Regions from separate parts of the Limosilactobacillus secundus genome, predicted to be linked through region 1. Evidence: riboswitches for the same ligand, from Rfam matches in the RefSeq annotation. Region 1 holds a riboswitch; the other holds the start of a gene.
The links. Region 1 has a riboswitch for lysine ahead of lysA (diaminopimelate decarboxylase). Riboswitches for the same ligand answer to the same signal wherever they lie in the genome.

Region 1 (11,498 bases):
GAAATTCTAAATCACCCAAATTTCCTTTAAGGTAGACCTTTACCGGTGTCTTCTTTGGTGCGTTACTAATGTAGTTAATGATTGTTTGTGCATCTAATTCAGCCATAATTATTTACCTCTTTCTTCCTTTATATATATGTCTATATATGTCAAATTATTGTTGGTATGGTTCATCCAAATGAATTAAATCATCATAGGTTTCTCGTTTAATTACAACCTGGGCTGTGCCTTTTTCCGCAAAGACAACTGCTGGACGAGGATTCCGATTATAATTTGAAGCCATGGAGTAGCCATAAGCACCAGTATCAAGCATTGCTAAGACATCCCCTGGTTTTGTAGCAGGTAATGCCTGATTCTGACTGAGAATATCACCAGACTCGCAATACTTTCCCGCTACCCGAACATGTTCAATCAACTCTGCACGAGGATTATTTGCTAAGACCGTTTCATATTGTGCTTCATAAAGTGTTGGACGAATGTTATCGCCCATTCCTCCATCAACTGTTACATATGGCTTCAATCCTGGTACATCTTTACGTGATCCAACAGTATAAAGATTATAGCCAGCAGGCCCCGCGATTGAACGTCCTGGTTCTATCCAGATTGCCGGCATGGCAAGGTTTGTTTCTTTAATTTCAGTTTTGATAGCCTTAATAATTGCTGCCACAAATTCTTCTGGAGCAAGTGGTGTATCATCTTTTACATAACGAATTCCAAAGCCACCTCCAACGTTGATCACAGCAGCTTGGTAGTTGAATTTTTCTTGCCAGTGGGCGGCAACTTCAACTAACTTCTTAGCTACTCCTTCAAATCCCGCAAGTTCAAAAATCTGTGAGCCAATATGGGCATGCAATCCTTTTACTTGCATCCGGGGATTCTCGAGGACTTTTGCTAACGCCTCATCTGCCTGTCCTGATTGAAGGTCAAACCCAAATTTACTATCAACTTGACCAGTTTGAATGTATTTATTTGTATGAGCAGAAATTCCAGGAGTAATTCGCAACATCACATCAATATGCGCATCATGCTCTTCCAAAACATCTGCTAATAATTCAATCTCATGGAAGTTATCAATCATGATTGTTCCCACGTGATGATCAATTGCCATTTCTAATTCTTCCCGTGATTTATTGTTTCCGTGAAAACTAACATTAGCCATTGGAAAGTCAGCTTTGATTGCAGTATACAATTCACCACCCGAAACAACATCAACATGCGCACCTTCTGCAGCAACTACTTGATACATTGCGATTGCTGAAAAAGCTTTACTAGCATAGCTAACTGCATAATCAACACTGTTTTCTTCAAAAACTTGCTTAAATGCTCGGATCTGGTTACGAATCTGTTGAACATCATAAACAACTAATGGGGTACCAAACCGGTGAGCTAATTCAACTGCATCACATCCCCCAATCGTTAGGTGACCAGCAGCGTTTATTTGTTGATCAGAAATTTGTTCGTTCATTTGTAATTCCTCCATGAAGTTTGTAGTAAAGAGGCTGTATAAAAAAATCCACTGTCTGCGCAAACAAACAGTGGAATTCACTTATCCATTCTGATTTGTCGATAGCGCAACGCAGGCTCTTATTGTCCTACGACAGTCCGTAGCTTATTCAACTACGACCCAGCTACTTAATATGCCAAACTAAGCGCTTCGGCAACTTCCCTGTTCAACTAACCTCAATGTCTTGGCGAACTAAATTAGTTTACTAGTGTCGGTTGCGCCTCTTCGATTTATACATAGCTTATAAGTCTTTTATGAGAATGTCAATATAAATAATTAAATTTAAAAAAGTTTTTTTAATCTATTAGATGTAAGAAAGTTAATTGCACTAAACTTTCGTAACTTAAAAGCTTGCATGTCACCTCCAATGTGTTAGAATTCGATTAAATTATTTTCGAGATAAATTAGCAGTCCTAATTATCTCAAAGGAGTATTTTAAGTATGAAAGTCGTAAAATTTGGTGGAAGCTCTCTGGCTAATGGAGAAGCCTTTCAAAATGCAATTAATATTATTACCTCGGACCTACAACGACGGGTAATTGTCACTTCTGCGCCGGGCAAACGCTTTGCCGATGATATTAAGGTCACTGACTTGCTGATTAAATATGCCCAAACAGTAATCGCAGGCCAAAATCCCCAAGACATCGTTGAACAAATTTTAAATCGATATCAAGAGATTGCTGCTTATTTTAGCTTACCAGCAGATAAATTAATTCCGCTAGCCGAACAACTGGAAGGTCTTTCGAACCATACTTACCCAAATGATAACTATCTCTTGGCCGCTTTCAAAGCTCATGGTGAACGTTTAAATGCCCAACTAATGGCAATTCTTTTGCAACATTTAGGTTACGAAGCACGTTTTGTGACACCAAGTGAAGCTGGTATTATCGTTACTGGAACTCCCAATAATGCTAACGTTATCCCAGAAACATATGCAAACTTGAGTCATTTTACGTTTAATGAGAACGAATTCTTAGTATTCCCCGGTTTCTATGGTCTCACTCTTGCTGGCCACATCGCTACTTTTTCTCGTGGTGGTTCTGATATCACCGGTGCAATTCTTGCGCGCGGTCTTCATGCCTCCACTTATGAAAATTTCACCGATGTTGATGCTATTTACTCAGCCAATCCACAAATTGTCGATCATCCGCAACCAATCACTACCATGACTTACCGGGAAATGCGGGAACTATCTTATGCTGGTTTTTCTGTCTTTCACGATGAAGCATTGATTCCTGCCATTCAAGGAAATATTCCAATCAATGTTCGTAATACTAATGATCCTGAAAAGCCGGGAACAATGATTGTCCCTGATAAAGATTTTCAACCAAGTGACATTGTAACGGGAGTCGTGAGCGGAAAACACTTTGCAGCCCTTTACCTTCACAAATATCTTCTTAACAAGCAAGCAGGTTTTACTCTTCGTATTCTTGAAATTCTCGCAAAGCACAACGTCTCATACGAACATATGCCTTCAGGAATCGATGATATAACAATTATCCTTGATCGAAATGCAATTAATGACCAATTAATCGATACCATCTGCAATGAAATTCAAGAAGAGATTAATCCTGACCGTTTAGAATGGATTGACAATTATGCAATTACCATGGTTGTTGGTGAAGGTATGCGTAATCGCACGGGGGTAATTGATGATATTTTAGTGCCCCTAGCTGAAAAACACATTGCGGTTCCCATGATTAATCAAGGAGCTTCACGAATTGCAATTATGATTGGGACATACAACGAAGATGCAGATGAAGCTGTTCGAGCTATTTACCATCGCTTTTTTGTAAATTAGGAGGAACTATTTATGGTGCAGTTATTAAAAGTACACGGATCACAAAATGCCTTTTTTATTCTTGACCAAACACAACTGACCAATCCCCTTACCGATGAAGAATTAGTTTCATTTACCCAGCAAATAACTGATGCACAAAATGGCGTTCTCGGTGGTGCTGATGGCGTTTTAGTTGTTAACCATCCAACTAGACCAGGATCAGCAGCACAAATGCGGGTAATTAACGCAGACGGTAGTGAAGCTTCAATGTGCGGTAATGGTTTAAGAACAGTTGCCCGGTATGTAGCAGAACGTGATAATTTAACCGATTTTAAAGTCGATACAATGAATGCTAGCCTTCGTGTTCGTCAGCATGAAGACCTTGCACCCAGAGTACCTGCTTTTGCCGTTGAAATTTCACCAGTAAAGTTTGACAGGACTGCTTTGCCATTTGATAATCTTGGCCATGAGCGCCTGTTAGACACCCTTGTCCCTGAATTATATCCCAGTCTCCGTTTTTCAGCCCTTGCTGTTCCTAACCCCCACTTAATTAGTTTTGTTAGTATGGAAGAGCTTAATGGTCCAGCACTTAAACAATTAGGTACACGGTTAAATAGTGATAATCCTTACTTCAGTGATGGGGTAAATGTTAACTTTGGTCATATTCTCGGTCATAACAAACTCTTTGTAAAAACGTTTGAACGAGGAGTCGGCTTTACAAATGCTTGTGGGACAGGTATGTCTGCCACTAGTCTCGCTTTAGCCCTCACTCATCCAGACGCAGCATCATTTAATGAACCAATTAGTGTTTATAATCCTGGTGGCATGGTCAAGACAATTCTTCACCGTGATGACTACAACTACTGGATCGAATTAATCGGTAATGCTACGTTTACTCATACTCTTACCGTAGATGAATCATCTTTACACGCAGTTGATCTAGCTGACCTTCGTAAAAACGTTGTCGAAAGCAATGAAAATCAAGCTTACCAGACATTCGTTGACTCATTATCATTTTAATTTAATCATTTAATCGAAAAAACCGAGGTTAAGAAATTTCTTAGCCTCGGCTTTTTATAATTATTCGATGTGACAAACAATAAGTTAACTATTCTTTACGACGCTTTTTACCAAATGCCAATAAGCCTGCAATTCCTAAAGCAAGTAAACCTAAGATTCCTTCGTGCTTTAATTGTTCATTGCCAGTTTGCGGTAATTGAGCAGCTTGTTTTTGTGCTACTGGTGTGGTGGCATTAGCGTTGTTTACATTGCTTGTAGTAACTGAACTGCCTGCTGTTTGTCCATTAGTAGGAACATTACCATTTCCAGCTGGTGTTGTAGTTGGCGTCGTTGGTTTTGCTGATGTCTCTGGCTGTGGTGTAGTTGGATTGCCAGTATTACCATTTGAAGTGCCATTTTCACTAGGGGTGGTTGGTCCAACTGGTTTTTCGTTTGGCGTGTAAACTACTGGAGTATTTTCACCCGGATTCTCAGGAGTTACCGTTGAAACATTTGGTGTATATCCTGGAATTTCCGGTACTGGTTCATTCGGCGTCACTTCAGTTGGATTATTCGGGTTCGTTGGGTATTGCGGTTGTGGAACATTTGGCAATGGCTTCCCATCCGGACCGACTGGAATAATATGACCATTTGGCGTGTACGTTACCGTAACCGTTTTATTTAAGTCATCAGGGGTAATGGTAGTTCCACCGGCAACTGCCTTATCTGCGTGATAGCCAGGAACAACTGGCGTATCGATATTGCCAAAGGTATGACTAGCGACGTTCCAGCCAGTTTCACTAACAATCTTTCCGGTTACCTTATCAACCACGGCACTCTTAGTAAAGGTAAAGTGCTGAACATTGTTAGCTGGCGTCTGGTCACCAGCCCCAACGTAGCGAATGGTCTGGGTTCCAGTTGCCTCCAAATTATCCTTAGCGGTCCCATCTGGCCACTTTGGACCGTTTGGATCGTTCGGATTGATTGGCTGACCTGGTTGTCCTGGATTTTCTGGCGTTACAGGCACAAGCTGGTGTTCAACATTAATCACAATGTTTTGCGCACCCTTACTGATCGTTGTTGGGATGACAACATCAGGATTAAGGACCTTGTAACCCTTATTTTCTAGTTCTTGGATTACCGTGTTCTTATCGTAAGTAAAGGTCGTCCCAACATTTTCTTCACCACTGCTCTTACCGTATTGCGGCAAGTCAACATTATCGGTAGTATCACGCACGGTAACAGTGATTGATCCTTGTTCAACTGGCGTATCTGGGACGTACTTCACTGGTACATCCTCACCTGGTTTGCCTGGCACTGGATTGACCGGTTCACCTGGCTTACCAGTTTCTGGGTGATAACCTGGTACATCTGGAACTTGACCCGGTGTCGTTTCACTTGGGTTGTCTGGGTTAGTTGGGAATTGCGGTTGGTCGGCGCCTGGAATTGGATTGCCATCTGGACCGACTGGGATAATATGACCGTTTGGTGTATAGGTCACCGTAATCGTGGCATTCGGGTTGTTCTTAGTTACCGTTGCACCACCAGCAGTAGTTTGAGTAGTAGTGTAACCCTTGATCACTGGCGTGTTGATCTTGCCAAAGGTATGGTCACCAGTTAGATCTGGGGCCGTTTGTATGTTTGGCGTTTCAATCTCCTTGCCCGTAGTTCCATCAACGAACTTGATCGTTTGCGAACCAGTGTAAGTTTCTGGTGTTGGAGTGTCAGGAACGTATTTAACTGGTACGTTCTCACCTGGTTGGCCTGGTACTGGATCGACTGGGTCACCTGGCTTACCAGTTTCTGGGTGATAACCTGGTACATCTGGTACTTGACCTGGTGTCGTTTCACTTGGGTTGTCTGGGTTAGTTGGGAATTGCGGTTGGTCGGCACCTGGAATTGGCGTACCATCTGGGCCGACTGGGATAATATGACCGTTTGGTGCATAGGTTACCACAATCGTCTTATTCAAGTCATTAGGAGTGATCGTTGCACCACCAGCAACGGCCTTGTCTGCGTGATAACCCGCTACTACTGGTGTATCAACATTGCCAAAGGTATGACTAGCAACATTCCAGCCAGTTTCACTGACAATCTTACCAGTTACTTTATCAACAGTAGCACTTTTCGTGAAGGTAAAGTGTTGAGTGTTATCAGCTGGCGTCTTATCGCCAGCACCTTCATAATGAATAGTCTGGGTACCAGTTACTTCCAAATCATTCTTAGCAGTCCCGTCTGGCCACTTTGGACCGTCTGGATCGTTAGGATTAATAGGTTGGCCAGGAATTCCTGGATTCTCTGGTGTTACAGGAACAAGCTGGTGTTCAACATTAATCACAATGTTTTGCGCACCTTTACTAATGGTAGTTGGAATTACTACATCTGGATTAAGAACTTTATAACCCTTGTTTTCAAGGTCTGCAATTACAGTATTCTTATCATAGGTAAATCCAGTCCCCACATCTTGTTCACCACTGCTCTTACCGTATTGTGGCAAGTTAACATTATCTGTTACATCATGAACGGTCACAGTGATTGAACCTTGCTGAATTGGTGTATAAATAACCCGTGTATCTTTTCCAGGATCTTCTGGCGTAACCGTTTGTTCTTGCGGCGTATAACCAGGAATAACAGGAACTGGCTCATCCGGTTTAACTCCGGTTGGATCATTAGGATTGTTCTGATATTGCGGTTGCGGTGCGTTTGGTATTACTTCTCCATTCGGTAACACTGGAATAATTTTTCCTAATGGCAAATATTTTAATTCAATGTTTTGCGTTTGCTCTACATAAGGATTTGGAAAGACATAATTACCATTTTGAATACTCAAAGCTGTTGGGCCAAGTGAGCTTTGACTTGAAGGATAAACAATTCCTTTTAAATTGTTAGGATCATATTGCTGCTGACCATTAATATAAATGTCACATTGCATCAACCCATTTTGTGAAATTTGGTGCCATACCTCTTTTATTAATTGTCCGCTTGCACTTACCCATTCATTTGTGTAGGTTCCTCCATTATGAAATTGTGAAATAATTCCATTAGCACGACTACTATTAATCAAATAATAACCCTTAATAACTATTTGATCGTTTTTTCCAGCCGAATATACCTGTCCTGTGAGTCCCGTTTGTGTGTAAGGTTGTATTCCCGGTATCTCTTCTCCTGTTTTCTCATTTACATATTTAATAGTCTGAGTTACTTTTGCTGGCATTGTATCTCCCCACGCATTAGATACATTATCTGCTGCATAAGGATTAGGGTTCTCTTTAATAAGAGCTTGATACTTTCCATAACCAAATGTAAAAGCTAAGCCATAATTATTATTAAGTTCATTAACACTTATTCCATTTTCCCCAAAATTATAAATATTAATTTTAGAACCCTGATATGGTCCCTCATAGCTTTGCATTTCCCCAACATTTATTGTCCCATTACTATACTGTTGTGTGTATTGGTCGTTCGTAATATAGTAATTTAAGATTCCACCTGGTTCATTACGATTAGTAGCTAAAGTAATTACCATATTTAAGGGCGTATACGCATTATCAGTCAATTGACCATTAGTTAAATGGAATTGATCAAAAATATATTGATTTTGAGGTATTATTCCATTGGTATTAGGATAATCTGGCGCATCTGTAATACTTGCTTGTTGAGTATTTAATGACGCTTGGGAGTTATTGGTTAAATTTTGAATAGAGTCACTAGATCCCCTTGTAGTCATCACGGGCGTTGAACTTGGGTTATTACTAGTTAACGCAGCACTTGTTTGAGATGATTGACTGCTAGCAGTTGCTGTTTTAGCTGATGAGGAATTTATTGAGCTAGAATTATTAGAGGTAGCTGTAACTTCCTCACTTACTGTACGCGTCTGATTATTTTGATTAGAACTTGCGCTTACTGGAGTACTAGCACTTTCAACCACGCTAGATTGATTTGACGCATCATTGCTCCCTGGTAAACTTGCCAGATTCGTTGTTTCAGTAACTGCTATACCATTGTTATTAGAAGCATAAGCCGTTTGCGACAACTGAATTCCCATAATAAAAGAACCAAGTAAGACAGAGGCAACCCCGATTGAAAGTTTACGCAACGTAAAACAATCTTGCCTATCATCTATCTTTCGTTGAAGCTCACGATTATTATTTTTCGATAACATCAAAATCCTCCTTTTGACTACTAAACTAACTTTTTATTGTCAGTAATCATTAACTGTTCCTATAAATAGGACTTGTCTATCAATCAAACTTATCCATCGCCCATTATAAATAAAATTATATTTATCATCAATTAAAAAGATTATAAAATTTTCTTGATAAAAATGTATTAAAAAAAGGCCCCATTAGACGAGAACCTTTTAAAATAAAATTATTTACGATTAAACAATGTATCAATTGATTGGTTATTGTGGATACGAACAATTGCTTCTTTTAATAGATCATCCACTGATAATTGAACCAGCTTAGGGAATTCCTTCTCTTTTGGCAATTGAATTGTATCTGTCACAATCATCTTTTCAAGCGGTGAATTTTGTAACGTATTTACCGCATCAGCTGAAAGTACTGCATGCGTAGCAATTCCGTAAACTTTAGCGGCACCAAAGTTCTTTAATGCTTGTGCAGATAAGTTCATTCGTACTCCTGTATCTACAATATCATCAACAATAATCGCTGTTTTTCCCTTTACATCCCCGATTACATATTCAGGTACTTCTTGCTCAGTCCGTTCCCGAACTTCATCATTACGGTTATCAATAATCGCAATGGAAGCTTTAATTCGTTCAGCATATTTCCGCGCTAAATTAACGCCAGCATGATCAGGGGCAACTACTACAATATCATCACCCAAGTTTTGTTCCTCAATATACTTAGTAAAAAGACTGGTTGCTTGAAGATGATCAACAGGAATATCAAAGAAACCTTGAACTTGAGGAGCATGAAGGTCAATCGTTACTAATCGACTAATTTGATCCATTTCAAGAAGGTTAGCGATCAATTTAGCTGTAATTGGTTCACGGCTTCGTGCTTTTCGATCTTGACGTGCATAACCATAGTATGGCATTACTACGTTAATCTTGGCCGCACTTGCCCGCCGTAGAGCATCAACCATAATTAATAGTTCCATCAAGTTAGTGTTAACTGGATCAGAAACGGACTGAATGACATAAACCTCACAGCCACGAATACTTTCGTCAATTGTAATTTTAATTTCCCCATCAGCAAAATGACTAATGGAAGCTTTACTCAACGGAATCCCCACGCGTTGAGCAATTTGTTCAGCTAGTTTTGGATTTGAATTTAGTGAAAATAAACGCACATTATCGGCATTTTTTATCTGGGTCATTTTTATACTCCTTTAAAGTTCGACAATAATCATAACTATTATGACAACAAATTACTGTTCAAGCAAGTATTATTTGGCTTGATGCAAACTTTGTAAGCTAATATTTTCCATTCCGATTAATGGATCAATTGCCTCTGAATTAATGAGGGCAGCTGTTAGGATATATTGTTGAGCATCATTATTTATCAATTGTTCCGGTTGTCTTTGAGCTGTTTGAGGACTAGAAAGTTCTTTTGTTAATGAATCTGTTTGATGATCCAATTTTGATTTTAGTTCACCATGCCTACTCCAAACCTTGTCAAGGCGATCGACTAAAGAAGTTTTCCGGTTAACTGCTTCATTTTTTACACTAGTCACAACCGCATACGGCTCACCGATCAAGACTAACTTTTCTGCGGCACGGGTAATCGCTGTATATAAAAGATTTCGTTGAAGCATTCGGCTAAACTGCTGAACAATCGGTAAAAGAACCATCTTAAACTGGCTTCCCTGTGCTTTATGGATCGAAATACAATAAGCTAACCGTAATTGATTCCATTCCATTCGGCTATAACTCACTTCATTACCATCAAAATCGACAGTAATTGATTCATTTTTCTTGCCGACTGTCTTACCGCTTTCAATTGCTGTAATTTTTCCAATATCACCGTTAAAAATATTTTTTTCTGGAACATTAACGAGTTGCAGGACCTTATCTCCAACGCGAAAAGTTAGTCCCCTAAAATCGACTTCTTGTTTTCCATTAGCTGGGGGATTATATGCCTGTTGCGCAAGTTCATTCAACCGGTCGATCCCTGCTTGTCCCCGGTACATTGGTGCCAAGATTTGAATATCATTTGCGGAATAAGCTCGTTTTTTAGAAAGGTCAATAATTTGTTGAACCACACTTGGCACTTGATTAGCATGACATGAGATAAATGATCGATCTGGCATTTTATTTGTTAGATCTGATGGTAGCTTACCCTCTTTGATAGCATGAGCTAACGGGATAATTGTTGAATCAGCAGCCTGGCGGTGAATATTGGTTAGTTCAACTTTGGGCAGGTCTGCAAAATCAAGAAGATCATGAAAAACTTGTCCAGGACCAACAGATGGTAATTGGTCCTTATCACCTACTAAAACTACATGCATAGAAGTAGGAACGGCTTGAATAAGAGTCTTAAACAAAAGCGTATCAACCATCGACATTTCATCAATAATCAATAACGAGCCTTCTAAATCGCGGGCATTCATATCAGTTGGCATTTCCCGGCCATTAAGCCCTAGCAAGCGGTGAATTGTACTTGCTGGTAAATCAGTAGCTTCACTCATTCGTTTAGCAGCACGGCCTGTAGGAGCAGCTAGTAAAACAGGAAAAGACTTTTCTTTATATTCATTTACGTCTAATGAGAGATCATGAATTTTCGCATAACTTGCTACAATTCCCTTAATAATTGTTGTTTTTCCCGTTCCCGGGCCTCCCGTAAGAAGCATGACTTTACTATTTAAGGCTGTTTTGATAGCCTCTTTTTGAACTTGATCATAGGTTATTCCCGATTGCTCGGCAACCTTCACAACTGTTTTTTCAATAGTCGTTGCTGGTAATTTTTTCTGGTCAACGGTAAGAAGACGATGCAAGTGATCAGCAATTTGCCATTCCGCGTTATAAAGGGCACTTGGATAAATTTTTTCGTCCGCGTAACTAATTCCTTGATTTTTCTCTAATTCAACAATTTGGTTGGCAATTAAATCTGTAGAAACGCGGCCACCACTCCCTTGAGCAAGCAACTGGATAGTTTGCTGCAGGAGAGGTTTTGTTGTAGTAAATGTATCACCAGTTTCCATTGTTAAGTCATCAAGTGTCTGGATAATTGCGGCCTCAATTCGGCGT
Region 2 (11,498 bases), on a different contig from region 1:
TCGCTTAACTTACGAGTCTTAACAATTGGGTGAACCTTACCTTCGGCACCAAATTGGAAACATTCAGCTAAGTCTTGACGGGTACCAACTAGTGAACCAGCAACAATGATACCATCAAGAACCGTCTTAGCAATGTTAAGCTTCATGTCACCTTGTGGAAGAGCAACAGCAACAAGTTTACCATCTGGGCGAAGTGAATCAACCGCTTGGTCAAATGCTGATGCAGAAACAGCTGTTACTACAGCAGCATTAACACCGCCAACCTTTTCTTGAATTTGCTTATCAACATCACCGTCATGACGGTTAATTAAAATTTCAGCACCATTCTTCTTAGCAGCTTCAAGCTTATCAGGATTACCATCAACGGCGATAACATGAGCACCAAATACGTTGTGAGCAAATTGAATTCCCAAGTTACCTAAACCACCGGCACCAACGATTGATACCCATTGACCTGGTTTGATGTCAGCAACCTTTAATGCTTTGTACATCGTAACACCAGCACAAGTTAATGAAGTAGCTTCAACAGGATCAAGACCTTCTGGAACCTTAACAGCGTAATCAGCTGGCACGATACATTGCTCAGCCATTGCACCGTCAGCAGTGTAACCTGCATTAAGAACGTTACGACAAAGAGTTTCACGACCTGTTAAACAATATTCACAGTGTCCACACCCCTTGAAGAACCATGCAATTGATACACGATCGCCAACTTTTAAGGAAGTAACTCCAGGGGCAACTTTAGATACACGGCCAACCCCTTCATGACCGATAATACGACCTGGCTTCTTACCAAAGTCTCCAGCAGCAACGTGTAAATCAGTGTGACAAAGGCCACAATATTCCATGTCAACTAAAGCTTCACCGGGCTTCAAATCCCGCAGTTGAACATCTTTAACAGTAACAAAACCGTCTACTGGATCATTAATAACAGCAGCTTTCATAAGGTAAGATCTCCTTTATTAATAAACAAATTACTTTTTACAATGCTTATAGTACCATAACTCCTAGACAAATTTAAAGTGAAATTTTGCACATTTGTCAAAATGAATAATTTTCTTTTCTATTTAAAATATTGATATAACAATGACAAAACTCAGTAAATCAATTTAATTCATATTGTATAGTAAATCACTTACTAATTATCTCTAAAACTTTATCGTTATAACTTTAGACGTTCCCTATTAATAATGAATGTTATAATTTAATCAATTAGATAAAGGAGTGAGTATAATAATGTCTTATGGATATATCACCAAACTAAGCGAAAATGTAGAACGGCAACATGTTCGTTACAATAATCGTTATGGAATGGCAATTGCTGCTGATGTCTATACCCCTAAGGATCTAGAAGAAGACAAATTGTTACCTGCCATCATAATCGGGGCACCGTATGGAAGCACAAAAGAACAGGCAGCCGCAATTTATGCAAATACGTTTGCTCAATTAGGTTTTGTTACCCTCGCATTTGATCAAGTGTACATGGGCGAGTCAGCCGGCGAACCTCGTCATGTTGCTTCTCCAGATTTGTATGCAGAATCCTTCAGTGCCGCAGTTGACTATTTAGGCACAAAAGCAAAACATGTCAATCGTGATCAAATTAGTGTTATCGGTATCAGTGGGGGAGCTGGGTTTGCTCTTAGTGCTGCAGCTGTTGATACACGAATTAAATCTGTTGTGACAATTTCAATGTATGATATGACAGATATTCGTGAAATGGCTAATCTTGCTCCTGAACAATTATTCCAACTTAAAGATCAATTATCAAAACAACGGTGGGATGATTTTGAAGATGGACAACCTGACTATCATCCATCCTTCCCAGAAGAACCATATGATAGTATTGACGATTTGCCAAATCATGATGAATTAACAAACGAGTGGCTTCGTTTTTATGCTCTTAAGCGCGGTTTCCATCCAAATGCACGTGGAACCGCAACAACTACTTCTAATTTAGCCATGCTTGAATTTTCTGCCTTAGACTATATTAAAGAAATTTCACCACGACCAATCCTATTTATTTATGGAGACAAAGCTCACTCCCGATCTTATTCCGAACGAGCTTATTACCTTGCTAACCAACCAAAGCAACGATTGATCGTAGAAGACTGTGAGCATATTGATCTTTATGATAAGATGGAGAAAATTCCAGTAGATCAAATTTCGAAGTTTATAAAAGATAGTTTCAATGCATAATCAAATGACAGAATGCCAATCAGCATCTCAATTATAGAATGCTGATTGGCATTTTATTTTTAATATTTTCGGAAGTTAATAGTAAAAGACTGCTATCACTTCTATGTATAGGAGTGATAACAGTCTTTTTAACTTATCGGAATTACAAGATTTGAACTTGCGACCTCTGCGTCCCGAACGCAGCGCTCTACCAAGCTGAGCTAAATTCCGAAAAAATAAGCGTAACAGTTAAACTGTCACGCTTACTATAATTAGTGCACCCAGAAGGAGTCGAACCTTCAACCTTCTGATTCGTAGTCAGACACTCTATCCAATTGCGCTATGGGTGCATATAAGCGGAAGACGGGATTCGAACCCGCGACCCCCACCATGGCAAGGTGATGTTCTACCACTGAACTACTTCCGCATGTCTCTGATAAGTTATTTCCTATCAACGATTATTAATATTACACGAAAATCTCATCAATGTCAACAAGAATTTCAAAAAATATTAAATGCGGATGAAGGGACTTGAACCCTTACATCAAAATGATACAAGATCCTAAATCTTGCGCGTCTGCCAATTCCGCCACATCCGCAAATTAATGGAGGATACAGGGCTCGAACCTGTGACCCCCTGCTTGTAAGGCAGATGCTCTCCCAACTGAGCTAATCCTCCATAAATAGGCTTGCTATATAAATCAGCCTATTTAATATATCATCTATATACTTTTTTGTCAAATCCTATTTAAGATTTAATTCAATTAATTTTTCATCAATCATGGCTAAGACCTTCTTAGCTGCAGCCGGATCTTCAACAAAATCATATTTATCGCCATCAATAACCATCTTAGGGCTTTCATTATAATCCTCATACCATTGAACATAACGTTCGTTTAAATTCTTATAATATGAATATAAGGAAGGATCATTAGCGATTTGTTCAAATGAACGTCCCCGCTTCTTAATCCGTTCAAGCATTGTCTCAAATGAAACCCTAATTGTAATTAAAAGGTTGGGGGCTTTTTGGTGTGGTTGCTCTGGTAATTCTTCCATCATATTACCTAATAATGAAGAATAAATATTTGACTCTGTTTCCGTAGCTCGGCCCATATCCGCGTTTAACTTGAATAATAAGGCATCTTCAAAAATTGACCGGTCCAAAACATTTAAATCATTCGAGTATGAATCTTTAATCTCATCAAGCCGCTTGTTTAAAAAGTAAATCTGTAATAAGAAACCATATTTTTTAGGATCTTTATAAAAAAGCGGCAAAATTTTATTATCGTCAACAGATTCATAGAAAGCCTGACTATTAAGATGGTCTGCCAACAGCTTTGTCAAACTAGTCTTTCCTGCACCGATTGTCCCGGCTAAAGCAATCATTAGTTATTTCCCCCTGTTTCAAATTCAAAAAGTAACGAAAACAATTCTAACATTTAAAATAAAAAGGAGCGAGTATTTTCTCGTTCCTTTTTATTTTATTAATCATCTTCTGGTTCGTACGATTCACCCTTTGTTCGCCGTGATAAATCAACCTTATCAAGCGGAATCAAGTGCGTCTTATAACGAATCTTGTAGTAGAAGAAAAGAATTAAGAATAATGGAATTCCCATGTAAGTAATCAAGATGTTTTGCCAATCCATTTTTACAAAAGCATCGATGTTTTGACCACAAATAACGATAATACATAAAGCAAGTGCGAATACTGGACCGAATGGGAATCCTGTTGCGTGATACTTCAATTCGGAAAGCGTATGTCCCTGCTTAAGGAAAGCTTTTCTAAAACGATAATGGGAAACTGCAATTCCTAACCATGCAATAAATCCACACAATCCTGATGCACCAATTAAATAGTTATAAGCTTTTGGACCAATAAATTGGGTTGCATAGGCTGCTAATGAGACAACCATTGTTCCTAGTAAAGCATAAATTGGAATACCACGCCGGTTTACATAACCAAAAATCCGCCATGCATATCCTTCACGTGCTTGTGAATAAAGCATCCGGGTTGAGGCATATAAACCAGAGTTAGCAGCAGAAATGACGGCAGTTAAGATAACCGCATTCATTGCACTAGCTGCAAAGGCTAATCCCGCTCGCTTAAACACAATTGTAAATGGACTCATTGTAATGTTTGAAACATCTTGATTCAATAAGTTCTTATCTGTGTAAGGCAGGATACAAGCAATAACAAAAATAGCAAAAATATAAAAAAGTAAAATTCGCCAGAAAGTTGAATGGATTGCCTTGGAGACAGACTTTTCTGGTGTAGCAGCTTCACCAGCAGTAATTCCAACTAATTCTGTTCCTTGGAATGAGAAACCAGCAACTAAGAAAACACTAATAATTGCTGGCACTCCCCCAACAAACGGTGCTTGCTTGTAGTGGAAGTTGCTTAATCCAACAGGCTTGCCGCCCATAATTCCAAAAATAATTGCAACACCAACAATTAAAAATACGATAACTGTGACCACTTTGATTAAAGCAAGCCAAAATTCAGTTTCACCATAGGATCGTACCGATAAATAATTGATTAAGAAAATTAACGCCATCACTGTTACACTAAAAATCCAGCCTGGAACATTGGGAAGCCAATAATTCATTACAATACCCGCAGTTGTAACATCAACGGGGATTGTAATTGCCCAGTTAAACCAATAGTTCCAACCAAGAGCAAAACCTAGTGCTGGATCAACAAATTTCGTCGAATAAGCTGAAAACGACCCCGTCAATGGCATATATGTTGCCATTTCACCTAGACTCGTCATTAGGAAATAAACCATAATTCCCATAATTCCATATGCAACTAATGCTCCACCAGGTCCTGCAGTTGAAATAGCGGATCCACTGGCAATAAAAAGTCCAGTACCGATTGTCCCACCAAGAGCAATCATGGACAAGTGACGTGTCTGTAATGTCCGTTCCATATGACCCGTCGACTTAGATTCATCTGCCATAAATATATTTCCTCCAAATTTGTGTGCCTTAACGTCAACATTTTCGAAGAGGATAAATTAAAAGGGTCTTCTGATCGGTAACCCCACCAGAAGACCCAACTTAATACCTATAATTAATCGTTGAATCAATTTAGGAAGCGCCCCGCAATTATTGCGACAGTCTATAGCCTATTGTGACTATAGCCCAACATCTACCAGAAATAAGCTAAGTAGTGTTTCGGCATATTTCCCTTTCACTAATACTCCGGTGCTTATTCACCTAATACTAGTTACTGATAAAATATGCAACCTCTTCATCGAATGAAATTATACCCCACTCAAATAAAAATGCAAGTCCGATTATTTAATAATACGTTGCCATAAGTCATCCTTGTCATAAGTAAAACCGCATTTAACAAGTACTCGCTGAGAACGATAATTACTTTGTTTGCACTCCGCATGAATCGTAATTTTAGATGGCAAAATAGAAATAAATTTTTGAAGTGCAGTTGTCATTATGCCTTTATTCCATTGGTTTTGCTGCAAAAGATAACCTAATTCATAATGATGAGCAATTCTTTTTCCTTCATCCCCATACCAAGCACTTAATACAATCATCCCCACTACATCTTCATTTAGTTTCACTACCATTACATGATTCTGGCGAACAAACATCTTAATAGCTTGCACACGTTTTTCTCTTTGAAGTGGTAAAAGCAGTCCCACTGCTTGTGTTAAGTTTTCATTATCCAATAATTTAACTATTGCTCCTAAATTGTTATTAGTTTTTGCTGGTTCAATTATAATTTCACTCATTTTTTCTCCTATTTCCCGGGAAATAAAAAAGAGAAGCAACCCAAAAAGATTGCCCTCCATCAATTTCGATTATTAAATTTCAATACTACGGAAGAACGGAATTCGTTGCAATCGTGGTGCCCAAGCGACATAGAGCCATTCAGCTACTTGTAACCATGCATAAGCTAATAACATTGCACCAATAGTATCAAATGGCCAGTGAGCATAAAGATATACCCGCGATACCGCCAGAAAGAAGACTGCAAATATTAATAAGATTTGCAAAATTGTGCGGACAGATGCTTTTTGAATAAGTGGAATTACAATTAAGAATAAAATTGCTACTACCAAGAAGAATCCTAAAGTGTGACCACTAGGGAAACTATAGCCATCATCTGCTGCCAAGTGTTGTGCAGGACGGACCCGCTTAACGATGTGTTTAATAATTGTCCCAATCACATCACCACCAAAAATCGTTCCTAATGACCATAAAGCCGGGATGCGATAGCCCTTCAACCATAAAACACCTGCAATAATAAATACCCATACTAAATCTAAGACCGGTTTAGCTAAAAATGAAAGTAAGCTCATCAAAGCATGGAACCAGCCAATTCCTTCCAGGCGCTGACTAGTAAATAACGACTGCAGAACAGCATCAATCATTGTTAGCACTGATGAATTAAACATAATTAATAGCATCAATGCGATAAAGAAACCACCGCTTAAGGCAAAGCGCCACCACCGATGATCATCACGTTCAATAAACATAATCAAGGATTCTCCTAACTTAAATTAATTAATCAAAAATGAGTATACCACAGTGTCAAAAATTCCATCGTGACTTTTTAATTAAATATTTATGAAGATAGTTCAAAACACGATTTAAAAGCTCTCCCAAACCAAAGCCAAGCGTAATTGCACCAACAATGACAACTACCTGGTAGAAATAAACATTAACAAGATGGTAATTACCAATAGCAAAATTACGAACCATTTTATAAGCCTGTCCTCCAGGCACGAATGGAACTAGCGCGGGCACATTAAAAACAATAATTGGCATTCGTTTTCGCCGAGCTGCTGCCTGGCTTAATACCGAAATTAAGATTGCAGCAACTAAATTACTAAACGCAAGGCCAATGCCACTGCAATAATACATTATCCAGTACACTACCCATACGCCTCCACCAATCATCCCCGCAGTATGATAGGCACGTTTAGGAATATTTAAGAGGATACCAAAACAAACTGTCGAAACATAGCATAAGAAAAATTGTAATAATAGGTTACCCCAATTCATCTCCTACCCTCCTAATTAAAGTGCAGAACAATTACAATTGCACTACCAATCGAAACAGCAGTTAAAATCGCCTCAATTCCTCTTGTAGGTCCACTAATTAAGTTTCCGGAAACTAAATCCCGTGCCGCATTAGTTAAGGGCACTCCAGGAACCAGAGGCATAACCGCACCAATAATAATATCATTAATATTATTAGCAAGATGCATTTTAACAAAGATCACCGCCAAAACACCTATAATTAAGGAAGAACAAAACTCTCCTAAATACTGAATCTTAAACTTTCGTAAAAGGTATGAAAATGCTCCGTAACCTACGCCACCTGCAAGAAAGCCAGCCCAAGAATCAGAAACATTACCTGTAAAGACAATCATTAATGCACCACTTAAAATCGCAGCAGCAAATGATTCATACCAGTTTTGCCATCTTGACATCTTTTGGCGATCAATCTTTTTTAATTTAGCAAATGCTTGTGGAACATCAATTTTGCGCCGTGCTAGTTCACGAGAAACTTCATTGACATCCGCAATTTTACTTAAATTGTTTTTGCGATGACGAATAGTAATTACTTGGGCATCGGGTTCATTAATCGTCCCAACTACAATTCCAGTTACGGTTGTAAAAGCCTGAAAGCCATGAAGTCCTGCACTTTTTGCCATTCGGGATAAGGTGTCGTTAACTCGTTCCATATTTGATCCATTTTCAATTAAAAGTCTCCCAGCTAGCAAACAAGTCTTTAGTGCTAGTGCTTGTCGTCGTTTCGTTAACATCTTTTCGCCTTCTCTGTTCAAAGATATTATTATTATCCTCTGTTTAGATAAGGAGCTCAATACAAAAAAACGGCCGGAAAAATCCAGTCGTTTTTTGTATTTAGTCTTTAACTACATTTGCAGCTTGAAGGCCACGTTCGCCTTCTTCAACTTCAAACGTAACATGTTGTCCTTCGCTCAATGACTTAAAGCCATCCCCTTGAATAGCAGAAAAATGAACAAACACGTCATCGCCGCTTTCACGAGTAATGAAGCCATATCCCTTATCGTCATTAAACCATTTAACAGTTCCTTGTTCCATGTTGGAAATCCTCCTGTGCATTAAGCACTAATATAATTTGTAATTCGTCTCAGGTGAAGAGATCCATTTGCAATGAAACAATCGAACCAACCGCACTTAAAAAAACTACAAAAACCATTGTATCACATAAGCAATCATTTACATAATTAATCTTTATTTTCTTGAGCTGTATCCGGTTCAATAAAAATATTATGTGAGGCCTTATATGAAACATTAATTTCTTGGTCGCTATCCTCTTTTTGAATCACAATTGGTCCTTCAAAAGGCTCATGGCGAATTACAGTAACTTGTTCCTGAGGTCGTAATCCTAACTCTTCTAAGTAAGTGAGAAGTTCATGATTATCTAAGAATCGCTCTAGTTCAACTTTTTCCCCATCATCAGCATCTGCTAATAAACGATGTGTTACATCTGGGAACTTGCCATTAGCTGATGGAATTACTCCACCATGCGGACAATGATCAGGGTGTTGAAGAAAAGCATCTAAGGCCGTTGCTAGTCGATCACTTGTCTGATGTTCAAGAATTTCCGCTTCTGAATGGACGTCGGCAAAATTGTAGTGAAGCTTATCCACTAAAAACGTTTCCCATAAACGATGCTTTCGAACTAATTCTGCAGCATACTTTTGTCCTTTTTCAGTTAAAGAAATACCGGCATATGGTTCATGAACAACTAGCCCTTCGTCAGCCAACTTAGAAATCATCTCGGTTACTGATCCAGCGGCAATTCCTAGTCCAAGGGAAATCTCTTTATTAGAAACTTTTTTATGACTACCACCTAATTCAAAAATAATTTTTAGATAGTCTTCCTTCATTGGAGTCAAATTTTTTCACCTCTGGGTATTAAAATTTGGCCTACGATCGGTCATTATGTGTTTTTATATATTAACATTGAACCCAAATTGATTATAGCATATTATTAAAAGTGTAGTTTGGAAAGCCTAACTTTTTTGTTATAAGCTTTTTATAAACCCGCAATCGATCTTTACGGAGGAGTAGGTAAATCATGGACGAAAAAGTAACAGGGAAACGCTTTTTAGCAGTTACCCTCCTAAATATAATAATTACAATTGTTGAAATCCTCGGAGGTATCCTCTCTGGAAGTTTAGCCTTACTATCAGATGCTTTTCATAATTTAGGGGATTCGCTTTCCATTGTACTAGGCTATTTTGCCCAGCATATTGGCGGACAGCCAGAGAATCGGCAGCGAACCTATGGCTACCGGCGAGCTGAAATCCTCTCAGCATTAACTAATAGTATCTTTTTAATTGTTATCTCTGTCTTTTTAATTATTGAAGCTATTAAACGGTTAGAGCATCCCCAGCATATTAACGGGGGCATTATGTTAACCGTGGCCGTGATTGGTCTGCTTGCAAACTTTATTTCCGCAGCCCTTTTACATGCTGGCAGCGAAGACAGCTTAAATGTCAAAGCAACTTATCTCCATATTCTAAGTGACGCGCTCTCTTCTGTCGCTATTATCATTGGAGGAATCATTCTTACCTTTGTTAATGTTCCATGGCTTGATCCCGCCTTGACAATCGGGGTTGCTCTTTATATTGCTTATGAAGCTTGGCCAATTATTAATCAAACCATCAAAATTCTCATGCAGTCCTCCCCAGATCTTGATTATAATTCCATCGAAAATGATTTAAAGCAAGTCGACGGGGTTACAGCAGTTCATCACGTTCATGCATGGATGATGGATGAACACCGAATCATTTTCTCTGTCCATCTTAATTGTGATGACTTGCCACTAAGCCAAGTTGAGCGAATCTATAGTCAAGTAGAAAAAATCTTGCATGAAAAATATGGGATCTGTCATGTTACTATTCAAGCAGAATATCACCGAGGGAAAGATGAAGAACTATTCAATACTCCCGTTGATGAAAAAAATGTTATTAATAACGACTTCAAACAGGACTAAAATTAAAGGAAGCAAAAAGTTGAGCGAAAACTCACCTTCTTGCTTCCTAATTTTTATATAAATTAAAATAATTTTCCGACTCCGTAGTGAATCGTAATTGTAATCAAACCAATAATAATATTTCGAATAACTGCCACTTTTACAAGCCCGTTACCAAGCTTAGAACTGATATAACCAGTTAGGGCACTAGTAAAGGCAACCGCCAAAATCACGGCATACCACTTATATGCTTCGGGAGCAAAAGTCATTGCCATCAACGGAATCAATCCTCCAGCAGCTGCTGAAAAAAGAGAAGAAAAGGCAGCATCCCAAGGATTAAGATAGTGACCAAGCTCAATATCATACTTAATCCGAACAACCGTCTCAAGGGGCTTTTTATTAAGGAGGTCCTTAGCAATTTTGATTGATGTTTCAGGGGTAACTCCTTTATTTACATAATAGTCTCTTACTGCCGCAAGCTCCCTTTCATAATCGTTTTTTAAGAGCTGCTCTTCTTTAGCAACGGCCGCTTTTTCCGTATCCTTTTGAGTAGATACAGAGGCATATTCGCCAGAAGCCATTGAAAATGCACAGGCAAGCAAATCAGATAAGCCAGCAATGAAGATAGTAAAGCGGTCACTTGTCGCTGCTGCTACTGATACCAGGACACCGACAACAGTCAGAATTCCATCATTTGAACCTAGTACCCCAGCTCGTAACGTATTCAGTTTTTCTTCCATTGTTTGCTTCTGTTGCTTTTTCACCTTAATACTCATTTAATCTCATCTCCCTACCGCGCAAATAATTGTCCAATCAGGTACGTAACTCCCATTGTTAATAATCCAGCAGCTGCATTCCTGATCATCGATTTAATCCGGTTAGATTTTCCTAAAACCGCCGCAAAATAACCAGTAATTAATAAAGCAATCAGAACTGCAATTGCGGTTGCTAAAATTCGAACATTTGCAGGGGAAACGGTAACCGCCACCATCGGTAAAATTGAACCGGTTGGAAAAGATATAAAAGAAGCGATCGCCGCCGCATATGGACTTGTAAACTCATTGGGATTAAAGCCATAGCGCTCTTGAACAGCTGTTCCTAAAGCATCTTTTTCCATTAATTCTTTCGTCGCTTGTTTAGCTAGTTGCGGATCAATATCTTGAGCTTCATATTTCTTTTGAACATAGTCAAATTCATGCTGGTATTGATTTTGAAGTCGCTGCTTTTCACTAATCAAAGCCATTTTTTGTGAGTCTTTTTGGGTTGAAACCGAGACATACTCCCCCATACACATCGAAATCATCCCGGCAAGCGTTCCGGA

Region 2: linked by a shared signal. The riboswitch ahead of LMB57_RS03115 (amino acid permease) and the one ahead of lysA (diaminopimelate decarboxylase) in region 1 are both predicted to bind lysine.

Annotation. Positions count from the first base shown of each region.
Region 1 is NZ_JAJGUA010000031.1:29,856-41,353, reverse strand. Features, by position in the region: gene dapD (2,3,4,5-tetrahydropyridine-2,6-dicarboxylate N-acetyltransferase) at 1-106, opposite strand, end outside; gene lysA (diaminopimelate decarboxylase) at 155-1,465, opposite strand; lysine riboswitch at 1,559-1,738, opposite strand; gene LMB57_RS04565 (aspartate kinase) at 1,946-3,304, shown strand; gene dapF (diaminopimelate epimerase) at 3,317-4,303, shown strand; gene LMB57_RS04555 (mucin-binding protein) at 4,392-8,444, opposite strand; gene LMB57_RS04550 (ribose-phosphate diphosphokinase) at 8,654-9,628, opposite strand; gene recD2 (SF1B family DNA helicase RecD2) at 9,698-11,498, opposite strand, start outside.
Region 2 is NZ_JAJGUA010000026.1:95,269-106,766, forward strand. Features, by position in the region: gene adhP (alcohol dehydrogenase AdhP) at 1-944, opposite strand, end outside; gene LMB57_RS03080 (alpha/beta hydrolase) at 1,237-2,196, shown strand; tRNA gene LMB57_RS03085 (tRNA-Pro) at 2,333-2,406, opposite strand; tRNA gene LMB57_RS03090 (tRNA-Arg) at 2,452-2,525, opposite strand; tRNA gene LMB57_RS03095 (tRNA-Gly) at 2,531-2,602, opposite strand; tRNA gene LMB57_RS03100 (tRNA-Leu) at 2,692-2,774, opposite strand; tRNA gene LMB57_RS03105 (tRNA-Val) at 2,782-2,854, opposite strand; gene LMB57_RS03110 (deoxynucleoside kinase) at 2,920-3,561, opposite strand; gene LMB57_RS03115 (amino acid permease) at 3,660-5,135, opposite strand; lysine riboswitch at 5,263-5,437, opposite strand; gene LMB57_RS03120 (GNAT family N-acetyltransferase) at 5,475-5,930, opposite strand; gene LMB57_RS03125 (phosphatase PAP2 family protein) at 6,003-6,677, opposite strand; gene LMB57_RS03130 (threonine/serine exporter family protein) at 6,733-7,206, opposite strand; gene LMB57_RS03135 (threonine/serine exporter family protein) at 7,218-7,973, opposite strand; gene LMB57_RS03140 (cold-shock protein) at 8,074-8,274, opposite strand; gene LMB57_RS03145 (metal-dependent transcriptional regulator) at 8,421-9,095, opposite strand; gene LMB57_RS03150 (cation diffusion facilitator family transporter) at 9,278-10,198, shown strand; gene LMB57_RS03155 (VIT1/CCC1 transporter family protein) at 10,261-10,953, opposite strand; gene LMB57_RS03160 (VIT1/CCC1 transporter family protein) at 10,968-11,498, opposite strand, start outside.